4 regions of the Lysinibacillus sp. LK3 genome follow, and region 2 is predicted to be linked to each of the others. Evidence: riboswitches for the same ligand, from Rfam matches in the RefSeq annotation. Region 2 holds a riboswitch; each other region holds the start of a gene.
What was found. A riboswitch is a leader RNA that binds a small molecule or an ion and turns the genes downstream of it on or off. The one in region 2 is predicted to bind thiamine pyrophosphate.

Region 1 (8,249 bases), on a different contig from region 2:
TAATAACCTACAGGTAGATCACAAACAACGGCATCCACTGGATTGACCAATAAATCTTCTAAGGCATCTTGACGGTATAAAGAAATAGGTTGTTCTGTTAAGTCAGCAGTTGCCGCAGCAAGACGAATAAGTAGCTCATCCACCTCTACACCTGTTGCTTCCACTTTTCCATCTAATAAATTCATAACCGTCAGTAATAAATTGCCCGTGCCTACTGCTGGGTCCATGATCGAGATCTTTTCATTTTCAAGACGCTCTGCAAAAATCTGCTCCACAAAGTAGCCCACTAATAGCCCTAACGTGTCAGGAGTCATTTGATGATTCGGCTGTGAGCCTTTGCGCATCCCTTTTAAAATAGCAATTTGAATAGCTTTACGAATATCCTCTTTTGTTGCATCTTTTTGAGAAAAATCAACTTCGCCATCAAGCCATGCCTCTAACCCATCTAATAATCCTTCTAGTAACGTTATATTGTGTTCTTTTTCGATTTTTTCGGCATGCTCATTTAGCAAACCAAATAACTTTTCGATATTTTCCATATCTAACTTCCTTTCACGCAGAAAAGAGCCGTGACAAACACTTGTCACAGCCCCTTTGTCTAGTATTATCTTAGCCTAAAAGCAGCTTATTATGCTAGTGCTTTGACAGCTGCAATGGCCGCTTCATAGTTTGGATGATCTGTAGCTTCAGGTACATATTCAACATATGTTACTTTATTGTTTGCATCCACAACGAATACTGCACGTGTCAGAAGACGTAATTCTTGAATGTATACGCCATATGCCTCACCAAATGAAAGGTCGCGGTGATCTGATACAGTTTGGACAGCATCTATACCTGCTGCACCACACCAACGCTTTTGAGCGAATGGAAGATCCACAGATACTGTATAAATGACTACATTATCACCTAAGTTCGCTGCTTCCTCATTGAATCGACGTGTTTGCGCATCACATACACCAGTATCTAATGATGGTACAACACTAAATAAACGAATTTTTCCTTGTGAATCATTTAATGTTACAGGTGATAGGTCATTCGCTAATACCGTAAAATCTGGAGCTTGATCGCCCACCTTTACTTCATTTCCTACTAGTGTCACTGGACCATTTTTAAATGTTACTTGTGCCATCTAAACGCCTCCTAATCATCATATGTACATAATATTACTAAATGAAGGGAATTAATTGCAACTATGATAGCTTACATACATAGAAATAGATAAGACTGTCTCCTAATTTGAGACAGTCTTATGTTTATTGTTCATTTTTTTCCTCTAGCTTGGCTAAGTCTATTTTTTCTTCTTGCACAGTAATTTCTATATGTTCTTCTTGTTTTGGTAAAGTAGTCTGTGTTGAAGCCTTTTCAATAAAGATTTTTTCGTGCACCACTGTTGTATCGGCAAAATAATCATGTAAGCCTTGATTTTCTGGCAAAATCACTACCAAAATATACAGTGGCATAAAAATATTATTGATGATACGACCAATCCAATCACGGAATAACACATCTGACCAAGTTAGCTGATCGTGCTTTAATGAAATTACACGTAATCCGAACACCATTTTCCCTAGTGTTTGCCCAAAGAACTTGGTCATCAGCACAAAATAGCTATAGTAGAAAATTGCTGTAATAATAGAAATTGGCGCATACCAAACCGAATCAGATAAGGACCAATCCATTAAATAGAAGATAGGATTGACGAGTATTCCACCTACAGCAGAAATGATGAATCCGTCTAATAAAAATGCCCAAAATCGTACCCAAAAACCAGCAGTTTTTAATGCATAGTTTTTTTCATGTGCTGATTCTCCTGAAGTGTTTATATAGAAGCCATTTTCCAATGAGGGTGAACCTTGCATAACAATTTCATTGTTTGTCATTGTGCTCCCCCCTTAGTATTCCCCATATAGATACATCATTTTCGGAGCGCTATAGTCCGTCATGATTTTCATTAGCATTTTTTCTTCGGCAGAGGGACCGAACATGGAGCCAATTTTCATACCTACGTATGATTGCCAGCCACCCATATCGTATGAATACTCAAATAAAGCCGCATCTTCAAGTCCATAATCCTCACGAAGAGCTGCAATGGCCGCTTCTTCATCACCAATTTCATCAATTAACCCTGCTTCAAGTGCTTTTGTACCGCCAAGAATACGACCATCTGCAACCTTCTTCACTTCTGCTTCAGACATATTACGTCCCTGCTCTACAATATCTACAAATTCTTCGTACGTTTCATTAATCATATCTTGCATCATTGCACGTTCCTCTGCTGTCACTTCACGCATTGGACTTAGCATATCTTTATGCTCTCCCGATTTAAACGTTTCAAATTTGACTCCTACTTTTTCAGCCAGCTCTTGATAGTTAATTGATTGCATGATGACACCAATAGAGCCTGTTATTGTATCACGATGGGCAAATATTTTATCTGCTGGTGCAGAAATATAATAACCACCTGAAGCTGCCATAGAATCCATTGATACATAAATTGGAATTTGTCGTTCTTCTTTTATTTTTAGTAGCTTTTTATAGATATCTGCAGATTCCTTTACACCACCACCTGGTGAATTAACGCTTAAAACAACCCCCTGTATGGACTCATCATATAAAATATTATCCAATTGTTCTAAGAAAAATTGATGATCATAGGCAACTGGTTGCCACAATGTACTTGAGCCGATATCTTGAATCGTTCCATCTACCTTTAAATAAGCAATTCGCTTATCAAAATTCTCCCCTTCAATGACATTTTCATATACATCTAAGCTATTACCTGCCATTAAGCTATCAAAATTACCTAGGAAATCTGCTTTAAATAGCGCAAAAATGGTATTAATTCCTAACGAAAATAGTAAAAGAACACCAGCCACTACTAAAGCAACCCACCTTTTTACATTCATGTCTTTCCGCCTCCTCAACACGTAATACGTATGACTTGCCAATTTGTTTCATTTTTTTGCAATAATTAAACACAAAAAGCTTTAAGCTATGTATTTCCTCATATTACCTTACCTAAAAAAAATAAAAAAATCAAAGTCCATACCTTTGATGAACTTTGATTTTCGACATTATTTCCTAGGAAATGATTATAATTGGAGGTGTTTGATTTCTTGTTGCCGTAATTCGACACGTCTAATTTTCCCAGAAGATGTTTTTGGTAGTTCCTCTACAAATTCAATAGCACGTGGATATTTATAAGGAGCGGTCAATGATTTAACATGACTTTGGAGTGTTTGAATAAGCGCTCCATCACCTTTTTCACCATTGCGCAGAACAATAAATGCTTTGACAATATTTCCTCTTACTTTATCAGGGCTCGCTATAACAGCAGCCTCTTTTACAGTTGGATGTTTCATTAAAGCATCCTCTACTTCAAAAGGGCCAATTGTATAGCCTGAGGATATAATAACATCGTCTCCTCGTCCGTCAAACCAAAAGTAGCCATCTTCATCTTTATAGGCACGATCTCCTGTAATATACCAATCCCCACGAAATTGTAAATTTGTACGTTCAGGATCATTTAAATATTTTTTAAAGAGTGCTGGCGTTTCGCGATGAACAGCAATATCACCAACTTCTCCGATTGTAACAGGTTTGCCCAAATCATTAATAATTTCAACAGTGTTGCCAGGAGTAGGTTTTCCCATAGAGCCAACTCTCGCTTCCATCCCTACCATTGTGCCTACCAATAATGTATTTTCCGTTTGTCCATAGCCATCTCGCACTTGTAATTTGAATGTTTCCAAGAATACTCTAATAACCTCACTATTTAATGGCTCACCAGCTGATACAGCTTGGCGAATTGCACTTAAATCATATTCATGTAAATTTTCAAGCGCTGCCATAAAACGATATTCAGTTGGTGTACAGCATAGTACATTGATTTTGAATCTCTCAAGCAATGCTAAATAAGAAGCTGCTTCAAATTTACCTTTGTAGACAAATGCAGTAGCACCACTGCCTAAAGTAGCTAGAAATGGACTCCAAATCCATTTTTGCCACCCTGGTGCTGCAGTCGCCCAAACAATATCATTTTCTTGTACACCCAACCAATGTGGTGCTGTTGTTCGTAAATGAGCATAGCCCCAACTATGCGTATGCACTGCTGCTTTTGGATTTCCTGTTGTTCCGCTTGTATAGGCTAAAAATGCATTGTCTGTGCTTTTTGTTGGGATAGGATTTATGTAGGTTGTAGGTTGATTATTCATTTTTTCAAGTATGTTCTGCCAAGGTTCATGTGCATTCCCTATGACAAATTGCAGTATGTCTTGTAAATTTCCCACTTTATCGAACTGTTCAATATAGGGTTCAAATGCAATAACTGCTTTAGCATTTGCATGATGAATTCGATACTCAATATCCTTTGTTCTTAACATCTCAGAACTTGGAATAATAGTTAAACCCGCTTTCAATGCAGCAATATACACAATATATGCTTCAACCGAACGTGGTACCATTACTAAAATGACATCACCTTTCTTTAAACCTTGCTTGGTGAATACATGTGCTGCTTGATTCGCTTTTTCCAATAAATGTGCATATGTAATACATTGGATGTCTTGGTTTTCTTCATAAATGATTAAAGCATTTTTGGCTGCATCCTGAGCATATTTTTCAATTTCCTCTACTATGTTATACCATTCTGGTGCAACTAAATCTTGTCTTTTCATGGCAATTGCCCCCTTTTGTTATGACACATTATAAAACTCTTTTTTCAGCATTTTCAATGGTTTGTGCTTAATTTCGGTAAAGTCATGACAACTATCATACCCTCCTATATGGCATCGGTCACATTTTATCTATAGGAAAACTTGCTATTGAATACAAATGAAAAGTATGGTACATTTTGGTCAACTAAAAGCAAGATTGCAGGGGGACTCGTAAGAGTTGAGAAGGTAAAACCTGACCCTTTGAACCTGTTAGTTAATACTGACGTAGGGAGCAATAAACATCGTTTTCAGATGAAAGGCTCTTTTCGTGCATTTTTACACAAAAAGAGCCTTTTTTGCATGCTTACGTCCATCCCTAAAGGAGGACTACAATGATTTTTCAAACAATTCGTCAACAGCAACCACTTATCCATTGTATAACCAATTATGTAGTGGCAAATTTTCAAGCAAATGGTTTATTAGCGATAGGTGCTTCACCAGTAATGGCCGATGACTACCAAGAGGTAGAGGAGATGGTGGCCATTGCTCAAGCATTATTAATTAATATTGGAACACTTAATGATCGCACAAAAAGTGCCATGTTATTAGCAGGTGAAAAAGCCAATAAACTTGGTATTCCTGTTATTTTAGATCCTGTCGGAGTTGGAGCCACAACTTATCGTAAGGAAACCGTAAGATACTTACTGGAAAACATACACTTTGCCGTGATTCGCTGTAATCTCGGCGAGCTAGCAGCAATAGTTGGTGTAAATTGGCAACAAAAGGGTGTCGATAGTGGTCATGGCACTATCGCTATGGAATTAGAAGCCACATCATTGGCTCAACGCTATCAATGCATTGTTATTGTCACAGGAGAACGCGATTTTATAACTGATGGCAAGCATAGCCAATGGATCGCTGGTGGTCATCCCCAAATGACGGAAGTAACGGGTACAGGTTGTTTACTTAGCGCAATTTGTGGCGCAGCCTATAGTGTAAGCCATAATCCTTACCAACAATTAACAGAAACACTTACTTACTATAAAAAAGCAGGTGTACTGGCATCCGCATTTACTGCAGACATTGGTGATTTTCAAATAGCCTTACTCAATGCTATACATCGCTTATCAAAGGATGGTGCAGCTTCATGCATATTGTAACAACAATCGCTGGCTCAGATAGTGGTGGAGGCGCGGGTATACAGGCTGATTTAAAAACATTTCAGGAATTAGAAGTGTTCGGTACTTCTGTTATTACTGCTCTAACTGCTCAAAATACTTTGGGTGTAACAGGTGTTTGCCCTATTGACGTTTCCTTTATAAAAAAACAATTAGAGGCCTTAGTAGAAGATTTTCCAATCGCTGCGATTAAAACAGGAATGCTTTATTCCTCAGAAATTATCAAAGCAATTGCACACCAGATCAGGGAGCTAAACATTCCACTGATTGTTGATCCGGTGATGATTGCAAAAGGTGGGGAAAGCCTATTACAGCAAGAAGCTATCGATGCCTTACGCTCAACTTTATTACCACTTGCTACGGTTGTTACGCCCAATATACCCGAGGCAGAGACACTTACTGGGAGATCTATTCATCATTTTGAAGATATGAAAGAAGTAGCTCAAAGCTTGTTACAGCTAGGTGTACAATGTGTCATCATTAAAGGTGGTCATTTAGCAGATCCACTTTATGCCATTGATTATGTATTTTGCAAAAATGGACGTTCTTTTTCTTTGCAGTCTCCACGAATCCAAACAAAAAATACGCATGGTACTGGATGTACATTTTCCGCAGCACTTACTGCTTTTCTTGGACAAGGATTTGCTCTGGAAAATGCCATTATGGAAGCTAAAAAATATATCCAATTAGCTATTATGTTTAATTTATCGATTGGAAATGGTCATGGACCCACTAATCATTTTGCTTATCAACAGTATAAGGAAGGCTGTGAGGTGATTATTCATGAAACGTGAGGATTTGGAGCTTTATTTTATTATGGGTACGAGCAATGTTCCTCCTCAAGAACAACCTATCTATATCCTAGAAAAAGCCTTGCAAGCAGGCATTACAATGTTTCAATTTCGTGAAAAAGGTCCTCACGCGTTAACTGGACTTGCCTATGAACAATTTGCACGCCAATGCCAAAAACTATGTCATCACTATCATGTGCCCTTTATCATTAATGACGATGTTGATCTAGCGATACGACTAGGAGCTGATGGTGTTCATATCGGACAAGATGATTTACCTGTAAGTGTAGCACGTAAAAGAATCGGGAACATGATTCTTGGTGTATCTGTCCATTGCGAGGAAGAATTGCAAATAGCTATTAACCATCAAGCTGATTATGTTGGTATCGGTCCAATCTTTCCAACATCCTCTAAAAGTGATGCACAACCACCATGTGGTACATCTTTTTTACAGGAGGCTCATTCATTACATCCTGAATTACCAATTGTAGCAATCGGTGGAATTAATTTCACAAATGCACATTCTGTATTTCAAACGGGGGTTGATGGTGTTGCTGTTATTTCAGCTATTTGTCAAAGCAAAGATGTTGATCATACAGTAGCTACATTTAGATCCCTATCTCGTATAAATAAATGATCAATAAACAAACTAAAACCAGTGCCTTTTACGGTCACTGGTTTTAAGTTTATAAATGCTTAATCAGCATTTATTGGTTGTTGTTTGGCATACCTTTTAATTGAGATTCTGCCATTTGTACAAGACGTTTAGTGATTTCACCACCAACGGAACCGTTGGCACGAGCTGAAGCTTCAGCTCCTAATTGAACACCAAATTCTTGTGCAATTTCGTATTTCATTTGATCTAGTGCTTGTTGTACACCAGGTACTGCAAGCTGGTTTGAACTACGGTTGTTGTTTGAAGCCATGTTTCTCACCTCCTTGTGAATATAGAATGTGCGATATTAGATTTTTAATACAAAAAATTTAGAGGTAAATTGTACCTCTATTGGAATAACAATATCCATACAAAAAAGCCGTCTCAAAATGGGCTTTGAGACGGCTTTTGAATCCTTATAGTAGATCTGCAAATTTATCTTGTTGTTCTTCTTTCTTAGGGAAAATATAGACCTCGCGATTCTTCACTGCTCGCTCGATCAATTCATCAAAGTCAGAGAAGCTTTCATAATGCTCAACCTTTTCAAGCTTCGGTTTTGTTTTTGGACTTGCTGGTGTAAAAATCGTGCAGCAATCTTCAAATGGCTGAATAGATGTTTCGTATGTGCCGATTTTTTCTGCAATATCAATAATCTCTAATTTATCAGTTGAAATCAGCGGACGAAGGATAGGTGTATTTGTTACTGCGTTTATTGCTGTTAAACTTTCAAGCGTTTGACTCGCCACTTGTCCAAGACTTTCGCCCGTTACAATAGCAAGTGCACCAATTTCCTCACGCACCTGATCAGCAACCTTCAACATCATTCGGCGTGTTGTCGTCATCGATACATTAGAAGGTACTTTTTCTTTAATAAGAACTTGTATTTCAGTAAAAGGAATGACATGCAAACGAATACTAGCACCAAATTTTGTTAATTCATTGGCAAGCACTTTAACTTTTTCCAATG
Region 2 (8,249 bases):
TTGCTTTACTGCTACTTGTTTTGGCATTGATGAATCCTTATATAAAAAAATCAACCATTGTTGGTGCACAAACCATATTTATTGTAGATACTTCAGCCACAATGCTGGCAGGTAAAGAGCAATCAACCTTTGACGCTCATAAACAGGAAATGCTGAACTTGATGAATGAATTGAATGGTCGACCTGTCACATTAATTACAACTGGTGCTGCACCAAAAGCTGTTTTACAGCAAGAAACAAACACGAGTGAAATAAAAAAAGCTATTCAAGATTTACAAGTAACCTATGAAACTGCTGAAATGAATAAGGCGCTGGATGTAGCACAGGCATTTGTGGGCGACACACCGACTTCTATCTATGTTTTTACAGATACACTTGATAAAAAGCAATTACCGATGGACAAGGATTCTGTGAAATGGCTAGTAAGAGGTGCTACAAAAGACTTAACAAATATCGCTATCACCCGCTTTGCTGCTACGACAGATGGGCAAGCTACGCTGGCACTTGTACAACTCCATAATGATACAAATACCGAGCAAAAGGTAACGCTCGCATTGAATAATGCAGAGGGTGAGGAGCTGGTAGCAGAAAGTGTCGTTGTGCCTCCAAATGAAGCCATTACGAAAACATTTAAAGATTTGCCTTTAGCAAAATCCATGACAGCTATTATTGATGCAAAAGATGATTATGACATAGACAATCAACAAACAGTTTTACTACAAACGACTACGTCAAAAATTATTGTTGATCAAGGCTTGCATCAACTGATACAAAAAGGTTTTCAAACAGTTAGTAGTGGCGTAAAAATCGTCCCTTCCTTGCAAGTCGCTGACAATCAAGATGCTACCATAATCACAAACCAATCAGCGTTATTGGAAAAGATGGACAATCCCCTCGTATTATTTGGTCGTGATGATGCAGAAAAAGTAGATGCGAATGGGACGGTAAGCACTAGCAGTGATGCATTATTTGCCTTTAGTGAACTAAAGGATGTTTATGTTAGTGCTGTTTATCCTGGTTTTGCGGACTATGAAACGATTGCTTCTGTTGGAGAAGAGCCGTTCATCCAACGCTCCCCAAAAGGAGATATCGTTGTTTTAGCCGATATTGCTGATACAGATTGGCCTTTACATCCATCATTCCCACTATTTCTATGGAGTACAGAGCAGCAGCTAACAGAATCAGTTGGGTCACTTGGGATTTTTTCACCCAATGAACAACGTGCAGTTGCTTTAGCGCAAGGAGACTGGAATGTTTATTCGCAAGAAGACGAGTTTCTTTCGTCTGTTACGAAGGGGATGCTAACTGCGCCCAAACAGCCAGGCATTTATATGGTACGCTCAAATAATGAGGAAAAACAATTGATTGTACAATTGCAAGCACAAGAACGTGTCATTGAACAAGGAACAAGTTTTACATTAGGTGATATTTCAGACAATGGAAAGGAAGAAGTGTCGATGACCTCTTTCGTGCCTTGGCTAATTGTAATTATTTTACTATTGCTTGTTTCAGAGTGGGAGGTGCAACGACGTCGTGGATTTACGAATTGATATGCCGTTAGTATTGTTGTTACTCCTTCCATTATTCTTGTATTTTGGATGGACATACTTTCATGAGCGGCAGCGACTTAAAAGAAGTCATATTGTTGTACTTACTATTCGCATAGCGGCAGCAGGCTGTTTAGTTTTTGCACTCGCAGGTCCATATCTATTATTACCAATAAAAGAAGAACAAATTGTTTATTTAGTAGACCGTTCTGCTTCTATGAATGGTACGGAAGATGAGATGGTTCAGTTTATACAGGAGAGCCTCCAATCAAAAAAAGAACCACAACTTGCGGGCATTTATTCATTTTCCTCTACTTTACAAACAGAAGCTATTTTATCTAAAACATTAAAGGAAGTACCGAAACTAACTGAAATTAAAGCTACCGATCAAACAAATATAGAACAAAGTCTACAGCTTGCTTCAGGGATTATAGATCCTAAAAAAGCAACTCGTCTTGTGCTACTAACAGATGGTAATGAGACAAAGGGCGATGCTTTAGAATTTGCTACGAAGTTGAAAGGCTCTAATATTTGTGTGGATATTAAGCCTTTTAGTCAACCAGTTGTCAATGATGTATCACTAAAAAGCTTTGTATCCCCTCAAGTTGCTTACGTTGGAGAGCAACAACAATTAGTGACAGACATACATGCAACATCAGCAGGTCAAGGCGAGCTATTACTATATGAAAATGATGAGCTTATTCATCGAGAGGCAGTTGAGCTGACTGAAGGCACGAATGTGTTTACCTATAAACATGCAGCAACAGCTGAAGGACTTGTAAAATATGAAGCCGTTGTTCAAGTTGGTCAGGATGCCATTTTTGAAAACAATAAGTTAACTAGTGTCACAATGGTTCAAAGTGAACCACATTTATTAATCGTTAATGGTTATGAAACAGCATCACCCATCGCAGCAGCACTTGGTAGTCAATCCATTGCCTATGATGTTGTAGCACCTAAAAGTTTACCAAATGAACTATCCAGCTATTTGCAATATAATGCTATCGTTTTCGACAATGTACCAGGTCATTTAGTGGGTGAAGCAAAAATGAGTGTTATTGAGCAAGCAGTCAAAAACTTTGGAGTTGGTTTTACAATGGTGGGTGGAGAAAATAGTTTTGGTCTAGGCGGCTATTTTAAAACACCGATTGAAACCTTATTGCCAGTGGAAATGGAAATTAAGGGCAAAGAGCAATTACCTTCCTTAGGATTAGTGATTGTACTTGACCGTTCTGGCAGTATGCAAGGCTCGAAGCTTGAGCTTGCTAAGGAAGCAGCGGCACGTTCTGTTGAGATGTTGCGAGATGAGGATACATTAGGATTCATCGCCTTTGATGATCGTCCTTGGGAGATTATAGAGACAGGGCCTCTTAACAGTAAAGAAGAGGCTGTGGATACTATTTTATCAGTAACACCTGGTGGGGGAACAGAAATCTATAGTTCATTAGCTAAAGCCTACGAGAACCTTGCTGATTTAAAGCTCCAACGTAAGCATATTATCCTCTTAACAGATGGGCAGTCACAGGCAGGGAACTATGAGGATTTAATTGGTGAAGGGAAAGAAGAGGGTATAACCTTATCGACAGTAGCGATTGGACAAGATGCCGATGCGAACTTATTAGAAGCGCTTAGTGACATGGGCAGTGGACGTTTCTATGATGTGATAGATGAGCAAACCATTCCTTCTATTTTATCTCGGGAAACAGCTATGATTTCCCGCACCTATATTGAGGACAATCCATTCTATCCGGCAATTTATAATGCAGCAGGATGGAACTCACTGTTTGCTAATGGTGTCCCACAAATGAATGCATATATTGGGACAACGGCAAAACAGGGGGCTACTGTTGTAGCAGAAAGCGAGAAAGAAGATCCTGTGTTAGCGCAGTGGCAATATGGTCTTGGTAAAACATTTGCCTTTACATCTGATTCAACGGGTAAATGGACTGGAGATTGGGCAAGATGGCAGAATTGGGGAGCATTTTGGCAAACACTTATTTCTCAAATGCTACCAAGCTACAATGATGTAGCCTATGATGTAAGATTGGAAGCAGATGGTTCCTTTATGATTACAGACCCTACAAATGAAGCCGCATTTTTAGATATTGTAGCGGTAAATGAAGCAGGGGAGGAGCTAGAAACACAACTTGAAACCATTTCCGCATCTCAAGTTCGAGCTGTAGTACAAGCTGAACCTGGATTAATTTTCTTCCGTATAGCAGATGAAAAGCAGGCCATTTATCAGGCAGGGCTAAGTGTTCCTTATAGTGCTGAATACGAACTACTCCCTGTAAATAACCAACTGATAGAAGAGTTAACTCAACGAACAGGAGGCACTGTTTTAAAGGAACCACAAGATGTCTTCCGTGACTTTACGACAAAAGGAGCAGATCGGCAAAATATTGCCACATGGCTACTCTTAGCGAGTATGCTTCTTTTCTTTATTGATATTACCATAAGACGTTTTGGTTGGAATTTCCTAACGAATGCGAAGAAAAAAGAGCCGCTGGTTGAGGAAAAAACTATAGAAGCAGAAGACACAAATGTAGCACAGTTGTTAAAAGGCATGAAAAAACGATCTTAAAATAGAGGAAGCAGTGCAAACTCGAATAGTTTTGCACTGCTTTTTTATATTGCATGAAATAAAGAGTTATCCCCTTTGTAAAGAGGGTAAATGAGAAGAAAAGCGATCCAAATTGGACTACCCCAGCTCAATGAATGCTCATAATTCAATCTCTCTCAATAAAGAGAAGAATTAAACCTCTTTACTAGCTCTGTTTTACGCAAGCTACTCGCAACCATTACACCTAAAATAGCACCGATCGTACTTGATGTTAAAAAGGCTGGTAGGAAGAAGAATGCTGCTACAGATGTTCCCATGAATAATTTTGCATAAGGGACGGCAATAAGTGAAGCCAGAATGCCCGTTCCGATAACTTCTCCGATACCAGCTAACCACATTTTATTGCTATATTTATAGGCAAGGGCAGCACAGAACGCACCGATGATACTACCAGGGATAGCTAGTAGAGAGCCTGTTCCAGTAAGGATACGAATGATGGCAGTGACAAAGGCAACTATAACTGTTGGTACGGGTCCAAGTATAATGGCTCCTATCACATTAATAGCATGCTGAACTGGGTAAGCACGTGCGATTCCTGTTGGGATGGATACGAAAGTAGAGCCTGCAACAGCAACGGCTACTAATAAAGCCATGACTGTTAATTTACAAATTGACATAAAGTTCACTCCTTTTGGTAAAGTTCGTGAGGAAAAATAAAAAGGCCACCCCCTTTAAACAATAGGAAGCGGCCTTGCGTGTATATAGTGACAACAGCAAGTAGCGCCACTTCCCTCCGCTAGTGTGAACTAGATCAGGTTCAAAGGGTCCGTATATTACCATATACGTCTCAGCCTTTTAAAGACTCCCCTAGTGGTTAAAATCATTCAATTTTGTGAATCAACAATAATGTAACATACTGCTAAAAATAGTCAATGATTTTTCAGACTATTTTGTATCGGGATGCATTAAATGAGGTGCTTTTTTCACTGTCCAGATGAGCGCAAGGAAGAAACAGGCTAATAATATGATAGAACCGAAAATATATGGGCTATTCATATTCCAGTCAAATAATAAACCTGCCAAAGCGGGTCCAATCATATTTCCGAGGCTCATATAGGCATTATTCAAGCCCGCAGCAAATCCCTGCTCTTTCTCTGCAAGCTTTGAGATGAGTGTATTAACAGCTGGACGAATTAATGTCGTTGCTGTAGAGAAAATTGTTGCTACAACTAAAATAAGGGCAAAGCCAGAAACAAATAATATTAAGAAAATAGCAACGGATGCAATAAATAAATTTACTAGTACTACTTTCATTTCACCATAACGATTGAACAGTGGTGTAATAATAAACATTTGTACTACTACTCCAAAAGCACCACCAACAACTAATATAATCGCTATATCTACAGGTGTGTAATTAAACTTTTCTGTCACAAATAATGACAATGTCGTTTGGAAATTTGCAATTCCAAACGAGAACACCAGCATAATTATGAGCATAACAAAATAAGGCATATGTATGGAACGAGCCATTTGCTTCGCCAGATTGTCTTGCTTTTGTTTCTGTTGAGCAGTGTTTGGTTTGGTAGAAGGTAATAAAAAGTAAGATAAAATAGATGCTACAATGGCTGCAGCTCCAGCTGTGAAAAATGGGAAATGTAAGCTTACCTTTGCTAAAAAGCCACCAATACCAGGTCCAATCATAAAGCCAAGAGACATAGCGGCACCCAACATCCCCATACCTTTCCCACGTTCTTCATAGGTTGTGACGTCAGCGACAAAAGCCATAATAGGAGGTGCAACAAATGCGGAACCTAGACCACCTAAAAATCGTGCTAAAAAGAGCATCCATACATCTGTAGCAAGGCCAAATCCGATTTGTGCAAGACCTGTTACGATAAGACCGAAAATAATTAAATTTTTTCGTCCGTACTGATCTGAAAGATTCCCAGCAATAGGAGAAAATACGAATTGAGCTAAGGCGAACGTTGCGATTAGCATACCTAGAACTTGTCCTGCTGCACCAAATATTTTTAAATACTCTGGCATGACAGGAATAATAATGCCAATACTCCCCATTGCGATAAACATATTAAACATTAAAATATACAAAGCCGCCTTATTGGACTTCTGCTGGGTCATCGAATGAACCCCCTTTTTGTAATCAAATATAGTACAGTCTATCATAAAGAATTATTGCTTGGCTAATAGTTAAGATTATAGTACTGGTTCTATATTTAGAATGGTTTTCCACAAAAGTTTTTATCCACGCACCTATGCATGATGAAATAATACATTTTAGTCATAAAAGTTGAGGGAAAAGAAGCTATGGGAGGATAAATTAGTAAAGCAACAACAATTGAGGGACTTCTCTTATAAAGGGAGATTAAAAATTTGGAGAGTCTGTCTGTAATGGCATAAAGCATGGCTATAAATTGTAGCGATGTTGAGCGTTAGAAGTTATGGACTATCAAAAGTACACTAATGTGAGAATCTATTAAAATTTAGATAAAATATTTTATAAATATAATAATGCAAATAGTCGATTGAAAATGTTCTTAGTTTAATAAACAGTTAGACAAGCAGAGAAAAAAACTAGCGAATTGGTGTGAAAACCAATTCGCTAGTTTAATTATCTGATACTCATTTTAAATTCTAAAAATAATTCGTTGTATTTCCCTAAATAATCAGGTCCTAAATTTTTGTAGACCTCTAATGTATCACGTTGTTCTTCAGAAGGATAGTAGCGTTCGTCAGAAACAACTTCTTCGTCCATTAAGTCCATAGCGGCAATATTAGGAGTAGAATAGCCTACAAAATCAGCATTTTGAGCACCTGATTCAGCACTTAGCATGAAGTTAATAAAGGTGTGGGCACCATCAATATTTTTCGATGTTTTTGGGATGACCATATTATCAAACCATAAGTTTGAGCCTTCCTCAGGTACAGCAAAGTCTAACTCTTCATTTTCATACATCATATCAGCTGCTTGGCCAGACCATGTAAGGGCAACAGTTGCCTCATTATTGATCATTAACGGTGTGATTTCATCTCCAATGATCGCTTTAACATTTGGTGCAAGTGTAATTAATTTGTCAGTAGCTTCACGAAGTTCCTGATCATCTAGTGAATTCAGAGAATAGCCAAGACTGTTTAAGCCCATCCCAATGACTTCACGCGCACCATCTACTAAAAAGACTTTTCGCTTTAAAGAAGGGTCCCATAAATCGTCCCAAGAGGAGAAGTCTAAGTCTCCAACAAGGCTTGGATTGTAGACAATACCTACTGTTCCCCAAAAATAAGGGACAGAATATTTATTGTTAGCATCGAATGGTAAATCTAAAAAGTAAGGGTCAATATTTTTTAAATTAGGGATTTTCGTTTTATCTAAAGGAATTAATAATTTTTCTTCCTTCATCTTCTCAATCATATATTCAGAAGGGACAGCAATATCGTAAGCTGTTCCGCCTTGCTGAATCTTTGTCATCATAGCTTCATTGGAATCGAATGTTTCATAGATGACATGAATGCCTGTTTCTTTTTCAAATTCTTTTAACAAATCAGGATCAATATATTCTCCCCAGTTAAAGATGGTTAACGTGTCTTTTCCACTTTTACCGCCTCCCGCACTTAAGGCATCAGCCGCATAGAATAAAAGGGCTGAAACGACAAGGATGGCGATGGTAGCTTGAATTAGTGACTTCATCGATGCCCCTCCATTCTTTTACTCGTACGACTTGTCATGAAATAATAACCAACAACAACTAAAACCGTAACAAAGAATACTAATCCAGAAATTGCATTCACCGTTAGAGAAATTCCTGCGCGGGCCATTGAATAAATTTCTACGGATAAAGTACTAAAGCCATTACCTGTTACAAAGAATGTCACGGCAAAATCATCTAATGAATACGTAAGGGCAAGGAAGAAGCCTGCAAAAATACCTGGCTGAATATAAGGAAGAATGACACGCATCATAACGTCCTTTTTCGTTGCCCCTAAATCTAATGCTGCATCGATTAATGAGTTATTCATTTCTAGTAGCTTTGGTAAAACCATTAATACAACAATCGGTACACTAAATGCAACATGGGCTAGTAAAACAGATGCAAAGCCCAGTTTAATGCCTACCATTGTAA
Region 3 (8,249 bases), on a different contig from region 2:
AACTGGGATTTAGTAGGGAACAATACACCTGTATTCTTCTTCCGTGACCCGTTACACTTTACAGATTTAAACCATGTGGTAAAACGGGACCCACGTACAAATATGAAAAATGCCAACTCTAACTGGGATTTCTGGACTTCATTACCTGAAGCACTTCACCAAGTGACAATTGTTATGTCTGACCGTGGTATTCCAGCTGGTTACCGTAATATGCACGGATTTGGTTCTCATACGTATAGCTTTATCAATGCTAATAATGAACGTGTTTGGGTTAAATTCCACTTCCGTACAGAGCAAGGCATTAAGAACTTAACTGGTGCCGAGGCTAATGAGATTATTGGTCAAGACCGCGAATCTTCACAACGTGATTTATATGAAGCAATTGAAAAAGGCGATTTCCCTAAATGGAAAATGTACATTCAGGTAATGACAGAGGAACAAGCTCGTGAGCTACCATACAACCCATTTGATTTAACAAAGGTATGGTATAAAAAAGACTTCCCATTAATTCCTGTAGGTGAATTCGAGTTAAACAAAAATCCAGACAACTACTTTGCAGAAGTTGAACAAGCTGCATTCGCACCATCTAACATTGTTCCTGGCATCAGCTTCTCACCAGATAAAATGTTACAAGGTCGTATCTTTGCATATGCGGATGCCCAACGCTATCGTCTTGGTGTAAACCACTATATGCTTCCTGTCAACGCACCAAAATGTCCATTCCGTACTTTCCACCGAGATGGAGCAATGCGCTTTGATGGCAATCTTGGTTCGACATTAAGCTATGAACCAAATAGCTATGGTGAGTGGGAGCATAATTTAGACCATAAAGAGCCTGAATTACGTATTGATGGTCATGCAGGTATTCATGATTTCCGTGAAGACGATAATAATTACTTTGAACAACCAGGTAAACTATTCCGTCTATTGACTTCGGAAGAGCAGCAACGCTTATTTGAAAATACCGCGAACGATATGGCTTCTGTTGAAGAATTCATCAAACGCCGTCACATCCTTCACTGCTATCTAGCTGACCCAGCATATGGTGAAGGTGTCGCTAAAGCGATGGGTCTTTCCTTAGAAGGTATGGACCTTACAAATCCATATGTAAAACAACCAACAAACGTTTAATATTCCACTTTATTATTGATATCCAAATCCAACTTTTACTCCATGTGAATCCACTATTCACATGGAGTTTTTTTATTAAGAAAAGGCCTATGTCTATTTTTTTGACATAAGCCTTTTCTTTCATTATTGATAAATTTGACTGCCTGCTTTTTTAAACTCCTCAGCCTTTTCTTTCATACCTTGATGGATCGCTTCAGTCGTATTCAAATCCTTATCTTTCGCATAATTACGAATATCCTGTGAAATTCTCATGCTACAGAATTTAGGCCCACACATAGAACAAAAGTGTGCTGTTTTTGCTCCCTCTGCTGGCAGTGTCTCATCATGATATTCCACTGCACGCTCGGGATCTAGTGACAGATTGAATTGATCACGCCAACGGAACTCAAAGCGCGCTTTAGACAGTGCATCGTCTCGTTGTTGTGCACCTGGATGACCTTTTGCTAAATCAGCAGCATGTGCAGCAATTTTATAAGTGATAACGCCCACACGAACGTCCTCGCGATTCGGTAAACCAAGATGCTCTTTCGGTGTCACATAACAAAGCATCGCTGTACCAAACCAGCCAATCATGGCTGCCCCAATGGCTGATGTAATGTGGTCATAACCTGGAGCAATATCTGTTGTGAGTGGTCCTAATGTATAGAAGGGAGCTTCCTTACAAACCTCTAATTGCTTGTCCATGTTTTCTTTAATCAAATGCATTGGTACATGACCTGGTCCCTCAACCATTACCTGAACATCATGCTGCCAAGCAATCTGTGTTAGCTCGCCTAGTGTTTCAAGCTCTGCAAATTGTGCCTCATCATTGGCATCTGCAATTGAGCCTGGGCGTAAACCATCACCTAAGGAAAAAGCAACATCATAGGCTTTCATAATTTCACAGATTTCCTCAAAGTGTGTATACAGGAAATTCTCTTGATGATGATATAAACACCACTGTGCCATTATAGAGCCACCTCGAGATACAATACCTGTCACACGATTTGCTGTTAGTGGTACATAGCGTAAAAGGACACCTGCATGAATGGTGAAGTAATCCACACCCTGCTCAGCTTGTTCAATGAGAGTATCACGATAAACCTCCCACGTTAAATCCTCTGCTACACCATTTACCTTTTCTAAAGCCTGATAAATTGGCACTGTTCCCACTGGCACTGCCGCATTTCGAATAATCCATTCTCTAGTTGTATGAATATGTTTACCAGTCGATAAATCCATAATATTATCTGCGCCCCATCGAGTTGCCCAGGTCATTTTCTCAACTTCTTCTGCAATGGAAGAAGATACAGCAGAATTCCCGATATTCGCATTGATCTTTACATGAAAATTACGCCCAATAATCATTGGCTCTGCCTCAGGGTGATTAATATTAGAAGGCATTATAGCACGCCCAGCTGCAATTTCTGAACGTACAAATTCAGGATCCATATTTTCACGAATCGCTACAAACTCCATTTCAGGCGTTATAATTCCCTTTCGTGCATAGTGAAGCTGTGTCACATTTTTACCTTTTTTAGCACGCAAAGGCTTTCTCGCCAACTCAGGGAAGACATTTTCTTGAATACGCGGGTCATCAACATGACGAAAGCCATTATCCTCCGGTTTAATGGAGCGTCCCTCATATGCTTCTACATCCCCTCGCTCTTGAATCCATGCATTTCGTAAGGCAGGTAAACCTTTCGTAATATCTACTTGGTAGGCTGGATCTGTATAGGGCCCACTCGTATCATATACTCGAATAGGAGCATTTTCTTCATTTCCAAAACTGCCTGTTGTCGGACTTAATGCAATTTCTCGCATAGGTACTAGAATATCTGGGCGTGATCCTTCCACATATACTTTTTTGCTTCCTTCAAAGCTGGACATAATGGTAATATTCTTTTCACTAATTGCTGACATGAGCTACTTCTCTCCCTTAAATTTATTTTGATATAAGGACCGATTCTAGCTCACCCCAACAATCCAAAAAATAAAGGCCGAATCCAAAATAATTATTTGGATCCGGCCACGAATGTAAAGGTCTATTGATTGCATACTCTGCAATAGCTTCTTAACTTTCCCACGCTGGTATGAGCCAGATCAGGTCCAAAGGGTCAAGAAACTTCGTAGCGTTTCCCTCTCAGCCTGACTCATCAGACTCCCCTAGTTAATACTATTTAGTTTGATGCTAGTGTAGCAGATAATACTAAGAGATGGAAGTTATTTTTTATCTTACTAGGTAAATAATACTTCTGCAAAATAGATCACAATGGTTACAGTTATACAGCTTACAATGGTTGAAAATAAAACAGCTTGCGCGGCTGTTGCTGATTCTACATCATATTCCAATGCTAGACTAGAACTATTGCGGGATGTTGGAAAAGCACTAGCTATAAACAGTGATTGTGCGACGACTCCATCTAATCCCAATATATAAATAATGGCCAATGCAACAGATGGTCCAATAATTAATCGCGTAAAACAGCTGATAAAGACGGTTTTATTAAACATTGATTTCATCTCTAATTGTGATAATTGCGCACCTAAAGTAATTAGAGCCACAGCAATAAATCCATCTGCCACATGTTCTACTGGTATTTTGATAAACTGTGGAATACCGATATCAAAATAATTCATAGCGACACCTATAATAAGCGCATGAATAATAGGCATTTTAAAGAAATCCTTGATGATTGTCATACCTGACTTTGTAGAAGAAATTAAATTGTATAAACCATATGTATACGTAGTCATATTTTGAAAGATTACGAGCATGACCTGAATGGCTACTCCAATAGGTTGCGTGGCAAATATCATTTGAGCCACTGGAATACCGTAATTACCCGAGTTAATGAGCACAACACTATTTTTAAAGACAGCTGCCTCTGTTCTAGCTAAACCTAACCCTTTTGCCATAAAGTGACTGAGTATCATTTGACTACCGATAAAGAGTACAATAAATAATCCGACCTCTCCCAGTACAGTTAATTCCACATGTGTTTCATATAAATTTACAAAAACAGCTGCTGGCATAAAGCAATATGTAATAAGCTGAGACAATGCTTTTAAATTAAAGCGAAATTTCTTTTGTAGTATAGCGCCTATTACAAGTAACACTAAAATAGGTACAACAATTTGAAAGAAAATCATTCCGAGATACATCATATCAATGTCCCCCTTCCAGTGTTAATAGTAGTGTTGAATTCCTTCTAGGTCAATTTCTCCGGCTTTCACCATAAAGAAGACTGCCTCTATATTGAAGGCAGCCTTTCTTTTTAAGCAAGCTTAAATCGGTTTACAACTTCTTGTAGCTCGTTTGAAATATCGTTCATATTTTGAATAGACTCTGCTACTTTTTGTAATTCTACTTGTTGATCCATTGCAGAAGCACTTACTTGTTCCGCAGAGGCTGCTGTTTGCTCTGAAATAGCCGAAATACTTTGGATAGCCATGATTGCCTGATTTTTATGCTCTAACATGCTAGATAGTTTATTCATTAAATCACTAATAGAATTTGCAATTGAACCCGACAAATCACTGCTATCTTTAAATGCTAGTTGCGTGCTTTGTACGGACTCATTTTGAGATTGCATTAAATCTGCATTAGATGCAATCACAGCAACCGTCTGCTGAGAATTTTCAAGAATACTTTCTACTGTACTCTTAATAATTTCTGTTTCATTCTTAGATTGTTCTGCTAGCTTTCTAACTTCCTCTGCAACTACAGCAAATCCTTTACCATGTTCACCAGCACGTGCAGCCTCAATACTTGCATTTAAAGCTAGCAGATTAGTCTGCTCGGTAATGCTTTGAATCGAAGCAATAATCTGATTAATATTGGCAATATTAGAAGCTAATGATTCCATTTGCTGCTGGATACGCCCATTCATTTCATTTGTCTCCATATTACGTTCTCTTAAACTTTCAACCTCATGCAATCCTTTTTCCGTTGTTACACCTGTTTTATGAGATAGCTCATCCATTTCATTAGAAAGAGCCGTAATAGCATCAATCTGATCTGATAAATCCATCATTCGATAATTTGTTTCTTCTGTATCCTCTGATTGCTTCGAAGCTCCTTGTGCAATCTCGTTGATAGCTACGGAAACCTCCTGACTAGAAGCAACTACCTCATTAAATGCCTCATTTACCTGATTAGAAGATTGGTTCAATAACCTCGTGGAATTTAGTACAGTTTGAATCGCACTATTGGTTTTATCTAACATATTATTATAGGCCACAGCAACTGCACCAATTTCATCAGGCTTAATATATCGCTCTTCTACCTTTTGTGTTAAATCCCCTTCGGCTGCAGTTTCAATCGATGCACGTAAAAATTTAAGTGGTTTTAATTGTTTATAGATGAATAACACACTTGCAGCTGTCATCAAAACCACCATAATAATGGAAGCAATAATCGTAAATACAAATACATGATTATATGTTTCTAGAATCTTTGATTCAGCTAACACGACTTGAACAGTCCATGTTTCGTCAATACCCTCTAAAATCATTGGAGCAAAAACATTATAGGCCTTTTCCTTCAGTTGATTAGAGTCAACGTACATACTTGTTAGTTCACCATTTTCCATTGTCTTACTAATACTTGTCCAAGTAGGATCCTCTTGCATATTGCGCCCAACTAGCTCATCACCAAAACTGTTAGCTGTTAGCACACCTTTATTCGTAATAATTGCCGCATAACCGCCTTCTGGGGCATTCGATTTTGTTAAATCATTTAAAAAATCTATTGATACATCGGCAGTCAATACACCGAAAAATGTCCCGGAAGCATTGATTAATGGCACTGAAATGGTTGTCATTAATACGGATTGGCCGTTTACATTATAATCATAGGGCTCTGTCAAAACTGCACGTCTCTCTTCTTTTGGTACCCAATACCATTCAGAAATACTCTTATCATCAATACCTTCGATTAGAGCAGTCGAGATATCATTTCCGTTCTTACTTAAATAAGGGATAAAACGTTTTTTAGTATCTACTAAAGCAGCTTCAGTTGGTTCTAAAATAATAGAATCTTGCTCAAAGATTGCTCCTACTCCAAGAATGTCATTATTGCTAGCTAAATTGTTTTCCATTACGTCTATGACACCCTTGGTAGACAACGTATTATTCTTCTCCATGCTTTCTATGATACGCTTTGTTGTTTGTAATGTCGTATTGGCTTTCTTAAATCTTTCACTCATAATAGCTGCAGAAGATTCAGCCGATTGTAATGTTCCATGCTCTGCGTCTTCAACACTTTGCTTTTTTATAATAATCCCCGTTATGACAGTATAGGATAAAAATAAAATAAGAAATAATCCTATTATAAGGGAAGAAAGTTTTAAGGCAATTCCTCTTGATTTTTTCATAACTAACACCCCCACTTTTATACTAATAATAATGGATGGATGATTGTATCACAATAAAATATTTAGCGAATAAAGTAGAAAATTTACAGAATTATAGAGAAAAATACCGATACTTCACCAAACATTTATTTTTCAATATAAAGGACTAATGACTTATTTGAATGGAGATTCATAGTAAAACATCCTCTTCTAATTCTAAATTATAGAAAAATATGATATATTAACTATTAAATAGAATGATTGGAGTGACTTAAATTGAAAAATAAAGCGCTATCAACATTAATGGTCACGGCTATTACAGCGACACTAGTATTACCAATGTCTACGGCAAGTGCCACAACATCTCAAATACAATCAAATTTATATGAGACACAGGTGGCAGCAGCCAAAAAGGTAATAGGTGAATCCGTAACGATCAAAAATATAACAAAAGATACTGTGATAACATCTAACGGTACATTTAGAATTCAATCTGCATTAAAGCCCCTATTCAATACATCAAATAAAACAGCATTATCCAATGCCCGAGCAACTATTGTCGTGAGAAACGGACAAATTACCGACGTTACAGCATTAATATTAAACAAAGCAGGTACCAGCAAAAAATCTGTTTATTTTGATGGAGGTAACGCACAAATCTCTGGAGACCTCACTGTTAACGCGGACTATGTAAAAGTTCAAAACGTTAGTGTGGATGGTCAGCTTATCATTACAAACAGAGTAAAAAAAGCTGTTACACTTGATGATGTAGTAGTAAGTGAAACAATTACACTAAAACCAATTGTAACGAAAAAGGTAAGTTGGCTATACGTTACTTTAATCGATATGAAATCATCAAACATCAATTTAGCCCGTACTAAAGTCAACGTATCGTCTGATCAACTTCTTTCCAAAGTAGAGGTAGTAGGCAAAGTAGAATCCTTTGGAGCAATGGCTAATATTGAAAAACTTACAATTGATGTAACAAAAGATTTCAACCTTTATGGAGAAGGTAAAATTGAGCAAATCGTTGTAAAAGGTGGAGCTAAAGTAGCTTTAGATTCAGGGCATCTAGTAAATAATGTACAGGTGAACGATAGCCGTATCTCAGTAACGCTCCCTGTCATTGATAAAAAAGAACTTAATGCACTAATTGCATCCCCGCCATATGTACAAGTATCTGTAAACGGCTATGATATATTAAATACGGATAAATGGACAACACATACAGACCGTGCAGTATTTGATTCTGCTGTAGTGACTGCAAGAGCTGTAGCGAACAATAATAGCGCCTCTCAAGAACAAGTGAAGAACGCCATCATTCAATATAAAAATGCACTGGTAGTCTACCAGGCTGCACAAAAGAATGGCACAAAGTATGGCTACGGTGATAAGGCATCACTACAGTCTTTAATTAATTCTATTCAATATGTTACAGTGTCTTGGGATGGATCGAATATTCCATATAATTCTCAATGGACTACTCAATCAGAGAAAAACGCAATTGATTCTGCTGTTTCATCTGCTCAAGCAGTCGTAAATAATTATTATGCTACTCAAGCAGATATTGCCAATGCTATCAATAATTTAAATAATGCTATTTGGACTTATAAGAATGCCTATAAACCTGGAAATAGTGGACAATATGTTGATAAAACTTATCTACAATCACTTGTAAATCATGCAAAAGATATGTACGTGATGGTTTCAGAAAATGGGATAGGTATACCATCAACTACTAATTGGACAACATACAATGAGTGGTATATTTTTAACTCAGCC
Region 4 (8,249 bases), on a different contig from region 2:
AAAAACGAAGAAATTTCAACGATTATCCATGCGATTGGGGCAGGTGTTGGTACGGATTTTGCGGTGGAGGATTCTGCCTACAATAAAGTAGTCATCATGACCGATGCGGATACAGATGGGGCACATATTCAAGTCTTGCTATTAACATTCTTCTATCGTTATATGCGTCCGCTCATTGAGTCTGGGAAGGTCTATATCGCACTACCGCCGCTTTATAAAGTCTCTAGAGGTACAGGGAAAAAAGAAGTCATTGAATATGCTTGGACAGAAAGTGATTTACAAAAGGCCATCAAGAAGGTTGGAAAGGGTTACATATTACAGCGTTATAAAGGTCTTGGTGAGATGAATGCGGACCAACTGTGGGACACAACGATGAACCCTGAAACACGGACATTGATTCGTGTCACAATCGAGGATGGTGCACGAGCGGAGAGACGTGTCACGACGTTAATGGGTGATAAGGTGGAACCACGTCGTAAATGGATCGAAGCCAATGTAGACTTCGGTATGGAGGATGATTCTAACATTTTAGAGAATGAATTCATCCAACAAGAGGAGGACCAAGCATGAGTAGTACAGAAAAGTTTCAAGATTTACCGTTAGAAGAAGTAATGGGTGACCGTTTTGGTCGCTATAGTAAATATATTATTCAAGACCGCGCGTTGCCTGATGCACGTGACGGTCTTAAACCAGTACAGCGCCGTATTTTATATGCGATGTTTACGGAAGGCAACACACATGATAAGCCGTTCCGTAAATCCGCAAAAACAGTGGGTAATGTAATTGGTAACTATCATCCGCACGGCGATAGCTCTGTGTATGAAGCGATGGTACGGATGAGTCAGGACTGGAAGGCACGTCATATGCTTATTGAGATGCACGGGAACAATGGCTCGGTAGATGGCGATCCTCCAGCTGCAATGCGTTATACAGAGGCGAGACTATCAGCTATTGCCGCTGAAATGCTACGAGATATTGGCAAGAAAACGGTCGAATTTGTGCCAAACTTTGATGATCAGGATATGGAGCCAACTGTATTACCAGCACGTTTTCCTAACCTTTTAGTCAATGGCTCTACAGGAATTTCCGCTGGTTATGCGACAGATATTCCGCCACATGCCTTAGATGAAGTACTGGATGCTGTGTTGATGCGCTTAGACAAGCCTAATGTTACTGTAGATGAATTGATGACGGTGATTAAAGGACCTGATTTCCCAACGGGTGGAATCATTCAAGGTGTTGATGGCATTAAAAAGGCGTATGAAACAGGTCGTGGTAAAATCATCGTCCGTGCACAAGCAGTTGTTGAACCAATTAAGGGTGGTAAAGAGCAAATTGTTATCACTGAGTTACCATATGATGTAAATAAAGCGAATCTTGTGAAAAAAATTGATGAGCAACGTGTAGATAAACGACTAGAAGGCATTGCAGAAATTCGAGATGAATCAGACCGTACAGGCTTACGTGTCGTAATTGAGCTGAAAAAGGATGTACCAGGACAAGGAATTTTACAGTACTTGTTTAAAACAACGGATTTACAGGTAGCTTATAATTTTAATATGATTGCCATTCATAATCGTCGTCCAACGATGATGACATTGCCATTATTGCTAGATGCGTATATTGCCCATCAAAAAGAAGTGGTAACAAACCGTTCTATTTATGATTTGCAAAAGGCAAAGGATCGTTCCCATATTGTAGATGGATTAATTAAAGCCCTTTCCATTTTAGATGAAGTCATTGCGACGATCCGTTCTTCTAATGATAAGAAGGATGCGAAGCTTAATTTACAAGCGAAGTTTGATTTTACAGAGGTACAAGCAGAGGCCATTGTAAGCCTGCAATTATATCGTTTAACGAATACGGATATTACAGAGCTTCGTCAGGAACAGGACGAGTTAAATAAGCTAATTGCGAAGCTAGAGGGGATTCTACAAAGTGAAGCAAAGCTAGTGCGTGTTATTAAACAAGAGTTACTAGATATTAAGAAACGCTTTACAGAGCCTCGTCGCTCGAAGATTGAGCAAGAAATTGAAGAAATTAAAATTACATTGGATGTCCTTGTGCCAAGTGAAGAGGTTGTCGTAACAGTAACGAAGGATGGTTATATTAAACGTACATCCACACGTTCTCATGCCGCTTCAAACGGGCAAGATTTTGCCATGAAGGATTCAGATTATTTATTGTATGAAGCAAACTTAAATACACAGCACCATCTATTGCTGTTCACAAATCGAGGCAATTATATTTATCAGCCTGTTCATGAGCTGCCTGATATACGCTGGAAGGATCTCGGCCAGCATATTTCAAGTATTGTGCCAACAGGGGAAGATGAATCCATTATTGCGGTTTATGGCTTCGAAACATTTGAACAGCCAAATACGTATGTCTTCACAGCCACAAAAGATGGCCAAATTAAGCGCTCACCACTCGCAGACTATGCGGTAACACGTTATTCAAAGCCAATTAAAACGATGAACGTCAAGGCTGGTGATGCGATGATCTATGCATCATTTGTAACAGATGACGTGGAGCTGATGCTCACAACGGATACAGCCTATGCGATTCGTTTCCCTATGGAGGAGTTACCAGTTACAGGTGTGAAAACAGGCGGTGTGAAAGGGATCACACTAAAAGATGGAGAAGCCTTAGTTGGAGTCAATGTGTTACAGCCTGATGTTACCCACTATGTAGTGATTGTGACACAGCGTGGGGCCGTAAAGAAAATGAATGTCGCTGAAGTTGAAGTAGCGAGTCGTGCAAAACGTGGACTAAAAGTATTAACAGAGTTAAAAGCAAACCCTCACCGAATTGTGGCAGTTGTTCAAGCAACAGACGAGGAGCAGGTTGTGATTGAAACTGAAAAAGGTGTTCAAGAGATGATTGACGTACAAGCATTGTCTCGTGCGGATCGCCATTCCAATGGTTCATTTAAAGTGGATATTGCAACAGATGGAGCAATTTCTCATGTTGTAACAGCCAAAAAAGAACAGAAACCAAGCTAAAAGCATGCCCAGCCTCTTAGGAGCGCTGGGCTTTAAGCTCTATTCAAAAATAGCACCTTGTCATTTAAGTGAAACTATGGGTATAATAATCATCGAAAAGTTCATAGCGAAAGAATGTAGGGGGGCTAGTAATTGCTAGCTGAGATTGTGTCCGGTAGACGCTGACCCTTTGAACCTGATTTGGCTCGTACCAGCGTAGGGAACATCTATTCAAAAAGCAAAGTTTTGAAGATTGATTGCAATACGTCTGGGAGGAATCCTAGGCGTTTTTTTATGTTTTCAAGCAACAGCTTGCCAACATTGTATACGCTTTCTTCTGGTGACAACATTCATTCATGAACACTTTCATATTACAAACTGGGAGGCTTTCGCATGAAAAAATGGTTTTTTATTTTATTGGCAGCACTATTGACATTAGTAGGCTGTAGTGACAAGGATGACAAGCAGGCTGCAGACAAGCTGAAAAAGGTGTCTGTGGTACTGGATTGGACGCCGAATACAAATCATACAGGACTATATGTTGCCAAAAAACTCGGTTATTTTGAGGAACAGGGTTTAGATGTTGATATTATTATGCCTGGTGAGGCGGGCGCAGATCAGCTTGTTGCTTCTGGAAAGGCGGATTTTGGCGTGAGCTATCAGGAAGGCATAACACAGGCACGAGTACAGGATGTGCCGCTGGTCTCCATCGCAGCAATTATACAGCATAATACATCTGGCTTTGCTTCTATTGCTTCGAAGGGCATTACATCGCCAAAGGATTTTGAAGGTAAAACCTATGGTGGTTGGGGCGCGCCATTAGAGCAAGCCGTTTTACAATCACTCATGCAAAAAGAAAAGGCAGATATTAATAAGCTAGATATCGTCAATGCAGGGGATTTAGATTTCTTCACAATGATGGAAAAAGATATAGATTTTGCTTGGATTTATTATGCATGGACTGGGATTGAGGCTGAGCTGCGTGGGGAAAAGATTAATATGCTATATCTTACAGATTATAGTGATCAATTGGATTATTATACGCCAGTTTTAGCTACAAATGAAAAAATGATACAGGACAACCCGGATGTAGTCAAAGCCTTTGTGGCAGCTGCATCGAAGGGCTATGAATACGCAATTGAAAACCCAAGTGAAGCGGCTGATATTTTAATCGAAGCGGCCCCTGATTTAGATCAAGCGTTAGTGCATAAAAGTCAGGAATGGCTGGCTGATAAATATCAGGATGATGCCAAGCAATGGGGAGAGCAAAAGCTTTCGGTGTGGGAAAATTACGCGAAATGGATGTCTAGCAATCAAGTACTAGAGGGCGAATTTGATGCGAAAAAAGCCTTTACTAATGATTTCTTACCTAAAAAGGAGGCCAAATAAGATGGCAAATTCATTAATCAGTGTACAAATCATTCCGAAGACAGAGAAATATGAAGATGTTATACCATATGTCGATGCAGCAATTGCGGTGATCGATGCTTCTGGGGTGAAATATGAGGTACATCCATTGGAAACAACGATGGAGGGTGAGCTTTCAACATTGCTCCAAATCATTGAAAAAATGAATGAGAAAATGATTGAACTTGGTGCCATTAATGTCATTACACAAGTGAAAATTTTATATCAGCCAACGGGTATTACGATGGATACATTAACGGAGAAATATCAGTAATGAAACGTGCATTACAGAAGGGAAGGACGATAATTTTTATCGCCTTCCTCTTGTTCATATGGGAACTAATCGTGCGGTTTGCTGAAGTTCCTCATTGGTTAGTACCCACACCAAGTAGTATTTTGTCAGAAGCCATCCAGTCGTATCAAACCTTTCTACCACATGCATTCGCTACAGTACAATTAGCTCTACTAGGATTAGCCATTGGCATCGCTTGTGGGCTAACGGTGGCAATAGTGTTGCATCGATTTACATTTATTCGAGAACTGTTTTATCCAATTCTTATTATGTCGCAGAATGTTCCTATTCTAGTCTTGGCACCGCTCCTTATTATTTGGTTTGGCTTTGGCTTATTACCGAAGCTTATCATTATCTGTCTTGTGTGCTTTTTCCCGATTGTCATTGCAGCGATGGATGGATTTAGACAAACTGCTCCAGAATTAAAGCATTATTTTGCCATGGTTGGTGCTACAAGGGCACAAACCTTTTGGAAGCTGGAATGGCCTTATGCCTATCCCGCTATTTTTTCAGGCATTAAAATTGCGGCTACATATAGTGTGATGGGGGCTGTGATTGCGGAGTGGCTTGGTGCAAAAAAGGGTATTGGTGTTTACATGACCCTAGCCCAATCCTCCTTCCGTACGGATCGCGTATTTGTGGCAATTTTTGCGATTGTTCTCTTGAGCTTACTATTGTTTAGTGGTATTCGTTTAATTGAAAAATTCATGGTGAAGGGAAGAGGCTATCATGCTCAGCATTCAAAACATCGCTAAATCCTTCGATGCGCTCAAAGTCCTTGATCAACTTTCTTTTGACGTCAAGGATGGAGAGTTTGTGGCCATCGTTGGTCCTTCAGGCAGTGGTAAAAGCACACTTTTTCAATTAATTGGTGGTGTTTCGCCAATTGATCAAGGAGCCATTTTATTAAATGGAGAGGATATCCAACAAAAAAAAGGAACGATTGGCTATATGCCACAGCAGCCATGTCTATTACCCTGGCGTACAATAGTAGAAAATGTCACGCTTGTAGAGGAATTACAACATAAACCAAATGTTGAACGTGCCAAGGAATGGTTAGAAAAGGTTGGTCTTGCCTCTTTTATCCATGCCTACCCGAAAGAACTGTCTGGAGGCATGCAGCAGCGTGTGTCCTTTATTCGAGCAATGGTCAGTGATAAGCCGATTTTATGCTTAGACGAACCATTTTCTGCGTTGGATGAATTTACTCGACTGGAAATGCAAGCATGGCTTTTATCTATCTGGGAGGAGTACCGCAAATCCATTCTATTTGTTACACATAGTATTGAAGAAGCTCTCTTTTTAGCAGATCGCATACTTGTTTTAACCAAACGTCCAGCTACCGTTAAAAAGGAAATCATCGTGCCGTTTGAGAGACCTCGGAAAGAGGAAATTCGACATTCTGCAGCATTCACAGCGTTAAAGCAACAATTATTTATGTATTTACAGGAGGAAAAGGGTGATATGTATGTTGATTGATGCGCATATTCATTTGGATCAGTACACCGATGAGGAAATTCCTTCCTTATTAGAAGAAGTGAAAGCTGTAATCGCGGTTAGTATGCAACTTTCCTCTTGTGAAAGAACGTTGCGTTTATCGAATAGCTATCAGCAAGTAAAGGCTGCTTTTGGCTTTCATCCTGAACAGCCTTTACTAAGTCCAAATGATGAGACAGCTTTATTTGATTGGATTCATTCGCATCAGGATGATATGGTTGCTATTGGTGAGGTGGGTCTACCTTATTATTTAAAACAAGAGCAAGCGATTGATGAACGTCCCTATGTGGCGCTATTAGAGCGTTTTGTTGTATTGGCGAAGGAACTGGACAAGCCAATTGTGTTACACGCAGTATATGAGGACGCCCATATTGTGTGTGATTTGCTGGAAAAACATCAGCTTCACGAAGCCCATTTTCATTGGTTTAAAGGGGATGAAGCTATTGTGAAGCGCATGATAGAGCGTGGTTATTTTATTTCCATTACGCCAGATTGCTTGTACGAAGAGGAAATTCAACAGCTAATTCATGCTTATCCCATTGAACTAATGATGGTAGAAACGGATGGTCCTTGGCCGTTTGAGGGACCGTTTACGAAGAAGCGTACATCTCCCTGGATGATGCACTCAACGATTGAGGTGATTGCCTCCATCAAAGGGCTATCAACACAGGAAGTGGCCAAAATTATTACGCAAAACACGAAAACATTTTATCGGCTTTAATAAGAAAAAGCAGTATAGGGTACGAGTTATTCGTCCTTATACTGCTTTTTATATTTCGTATAATCATGCTCCAATTTTTCGTTTTTTGTTTTCGTTAGACGTTCATGTGTACTAAAAGAGATAGATTGTCGTTTTTTTTCAACATCTTTACCAACTGTGCGTTTAATGTGCATCCGTTTCTTTTTAGCTTTAGATTGTGACATGAGCATCGCCTCCAATTCATTTTTAATTCTATAGTAGCGAATAGGGAAGAAAAAGTAAAACCTCGTAAGCAAGATACTTACGAGGCTGTCGAGTGTATTAGTGAGATACGTCCTGTACAGAAATACCTGTGTTTGCTTTAACGTCAACTTCACGATACTTCGCATCATCTGTTTCTTTAGAAAGTAATGTGCCGATGAAACCACCAAGGAAACCAAGTGGTACAGAGATTAAGGCTGGGTTCGTTAACATAATTAAAGGATCACCAACGAAAATTGCCTTACCTTCAACTGGATTCCAAACGTTTGGAGACATAGCAACTAATACTAACGCAGAGATTAAACCTGTTAACATCGCAGTAACAGCACCCGCTGTATTAAAGCGTTTCCAATAAATTGTGTAGATGATAACTGGAAGGTTAGCAGATCCTGCGATACAGAATGCTAAAGATACTAAGAATGCAACGTTTAATGTTTGTGCACCAAGTGCTAATAGGATAGAAATAACAGCGATTGTAATCGAACCGATACGAGCTGCAAGAACTTGCTCTTTTTCTGTAATTTTACCCTTTTTGATAATTTGTCCATAAATATCATGAGATAGGGCAGATGCACCAGAAAGTACAAGACCTGCTACTACCGCTAAAATTGTTGCGAATGCTACTGCACAAACGAATGAGAATAGAATGTCGCCACCAAGTGCTTCTGCAAGAAGTGGGGCAGCCATGTTACCAGCAGCGTTTGCTGCGATAATATCTTCTTTCCCAACGAATGCTGCTGCACCGAAGCCTAAGAAAATTGTTAGAACGTAGAAGATACCTACGATCCAAGTAGCCCAAATAACAGATGAACGAGCTGTTTTCGCGTCTTTTACTGTGAAGAAACGCATTAAGATATGTGGAAGACCCGCAGTACCTAATACTAACGCAATTAACATAGAGATTGTATCAAGTCCATTTGTATATTTAAGACCTGGGTTTAAATAAGCAGCTCCACTGTCAGTAACCGTTGTCATTTCTTTAAACATTGTAGAGATACTGAAGCCGAACTCTTTTAATACTAAGAACGAAATAATAACTGTACCCAACATTAAAAGACAAGCTTTAATGATTTGTACCCAAGATGTTGCTGTCATACCACCGAATAGT

Region 1: another riboswitch for thiamine pyrophosphate. It lies ahead of thiM (hydroxyethylthiazole kinase); the one in region 2 lies ahead of thiW (energy coupling factor transporter S component ThiW).
Region 3: another riboswitch for thiamine pyrophosphate. It lies ahead of thiC (phosphomethylpyrimidine synthase ThiC); the one in region 2 lies ahead of thiW (energy coupling factor transporter S component ThiW).
Region 4: another riboswitch for thiamine pyrophosphate. It lies ahead of VK91_RS12180 (ABC transporter substrate-binding protein); the one in region 2 lies ahead of thiW (energy coupling factor transporter S component ThiW).

What each region holds. Positions count from the first base shown of each region.
Region 1 is NZ_LDUJ01000018.1:63,438-71,686, reverse strand. Features, by position in the region: gene VK91_RS13745 (class I SAM-dependent methyltransferase) at 1-539, opposite strand, end outside; gene tpx (thiol peroxidase) at 629-1,132, opposite strand; gene VK91_RS13735 (RDD family protein) at 1,257-1,883, opposite strand; gene sppA (signal peptide peptidase SppA) at 1,896-2,909, opposite strand; gene mbcS (acyl-CoA synthetase MbcS) at 3,096-4,679, opposite strand; TPP riboswitch at 4,870-4,967, shown strand; gene thiM (hydroxyethylthiazole kinase) at 5,051-5,818, shown strand; gene thiD (bifunctional hydroxymethylpyrimidine kinase/phosphomethylpyrimidine kinase) at 5,806-6,630, shown strand; gene thiE (thiamine phosphate synthase) at 6,620-7,264, shown strand; gene VK91_RS13700 (alpha/beta-type small acid-soluble spore protein) at 7,335-7,553, opposite strand; gene thiI (tRNA uracil 4-sulfurtransferase ThiI) at 7,699-8,249, opposite strand, start outside.
Region 2 is NZ_LDUJ01000013.1:46,031-54,279, reverse strand. Features, by position in the region: gene VK91_RS07195 (BatA and WFA domain-containing protein) at 1-1,550, shown strand, start outside; gene VK91_RS07190 (VWA domain-containing protein) at 1,534-4,131, shown strand; gene thiW (energy coupling factor transporter S component ThiW) at 4,287-4,787, opposite strand; TPP riboswitch at 4,882-4,989, opposite strand; gene VK91_RS07180 (MFS transporter) at 5,056-6,252, opposite strand; gene VK91_RS07175 (PotD/PotF family extracellular solute-binding protein) at 6,743-7,816, opposite strand; gene VK91_RS07170 (ABC transporter permease) at 7,813-8,249, opposite strand, start outside.
Region 3 is NZ_LDUJ01000003.1:13,443-21,691, forward strand. Features, by position in the region: gene VK91_RS03130 (catalase) at 1-1,131, shown strand, start outside; gene thiC (phosphomethylpyrimidine synthase ThiC) at 1,255-3,033, opposite strand; TPP riboswitch at 3,174-3,288, opposite strand; gene VK91_RS03140 (AEC family transporter) at 3,349-4,278, opposite strand; gene VK91_RS03145 (methyl-accepting chemotaxis protein) at 4,389-6,488, opposite strand; gene VK91_RS03150 (FIVAR domain-containing protein) at 6,744-8,249, shown strand, end outside.
Region 4 is NZ_LDUJ01000016.1:42,867-51,115, reverse strand. Features, by position in the region: gene parE (DNA topoisomerase IV subunit B) at 1-570, shown strand, start outside; gene parC (DNA topoisomerase IV subunit A) at 567-3,005, shown strand; TPP riboswitch at 3,114-3,224, shown strand; gene VK91_RS12180 (ABC transporter substrate-binding protein) at 3,378-4,373, shown strand; gene VK91_RS12175 (thiamine-binding protein) at 4,375-4,665, shown strand; gene VK91_RS12170 (ABC transporter permease) at 4,665-5,438, shown strand; gene VK91_RS12165 (ABC transporter ATP-binding protein) at 5,413-6,162, shown strand; gene VK91_RS12160 (TatD family hydrolase) at 6,152-6,901, shown strand; gene VK91_RS22900 (hypothetical protein) at 6,928-7,104, opposite strand; gene VK91_RS12155 (cation acetate symporter) at 7,202-8,249, opposite strand, start outside.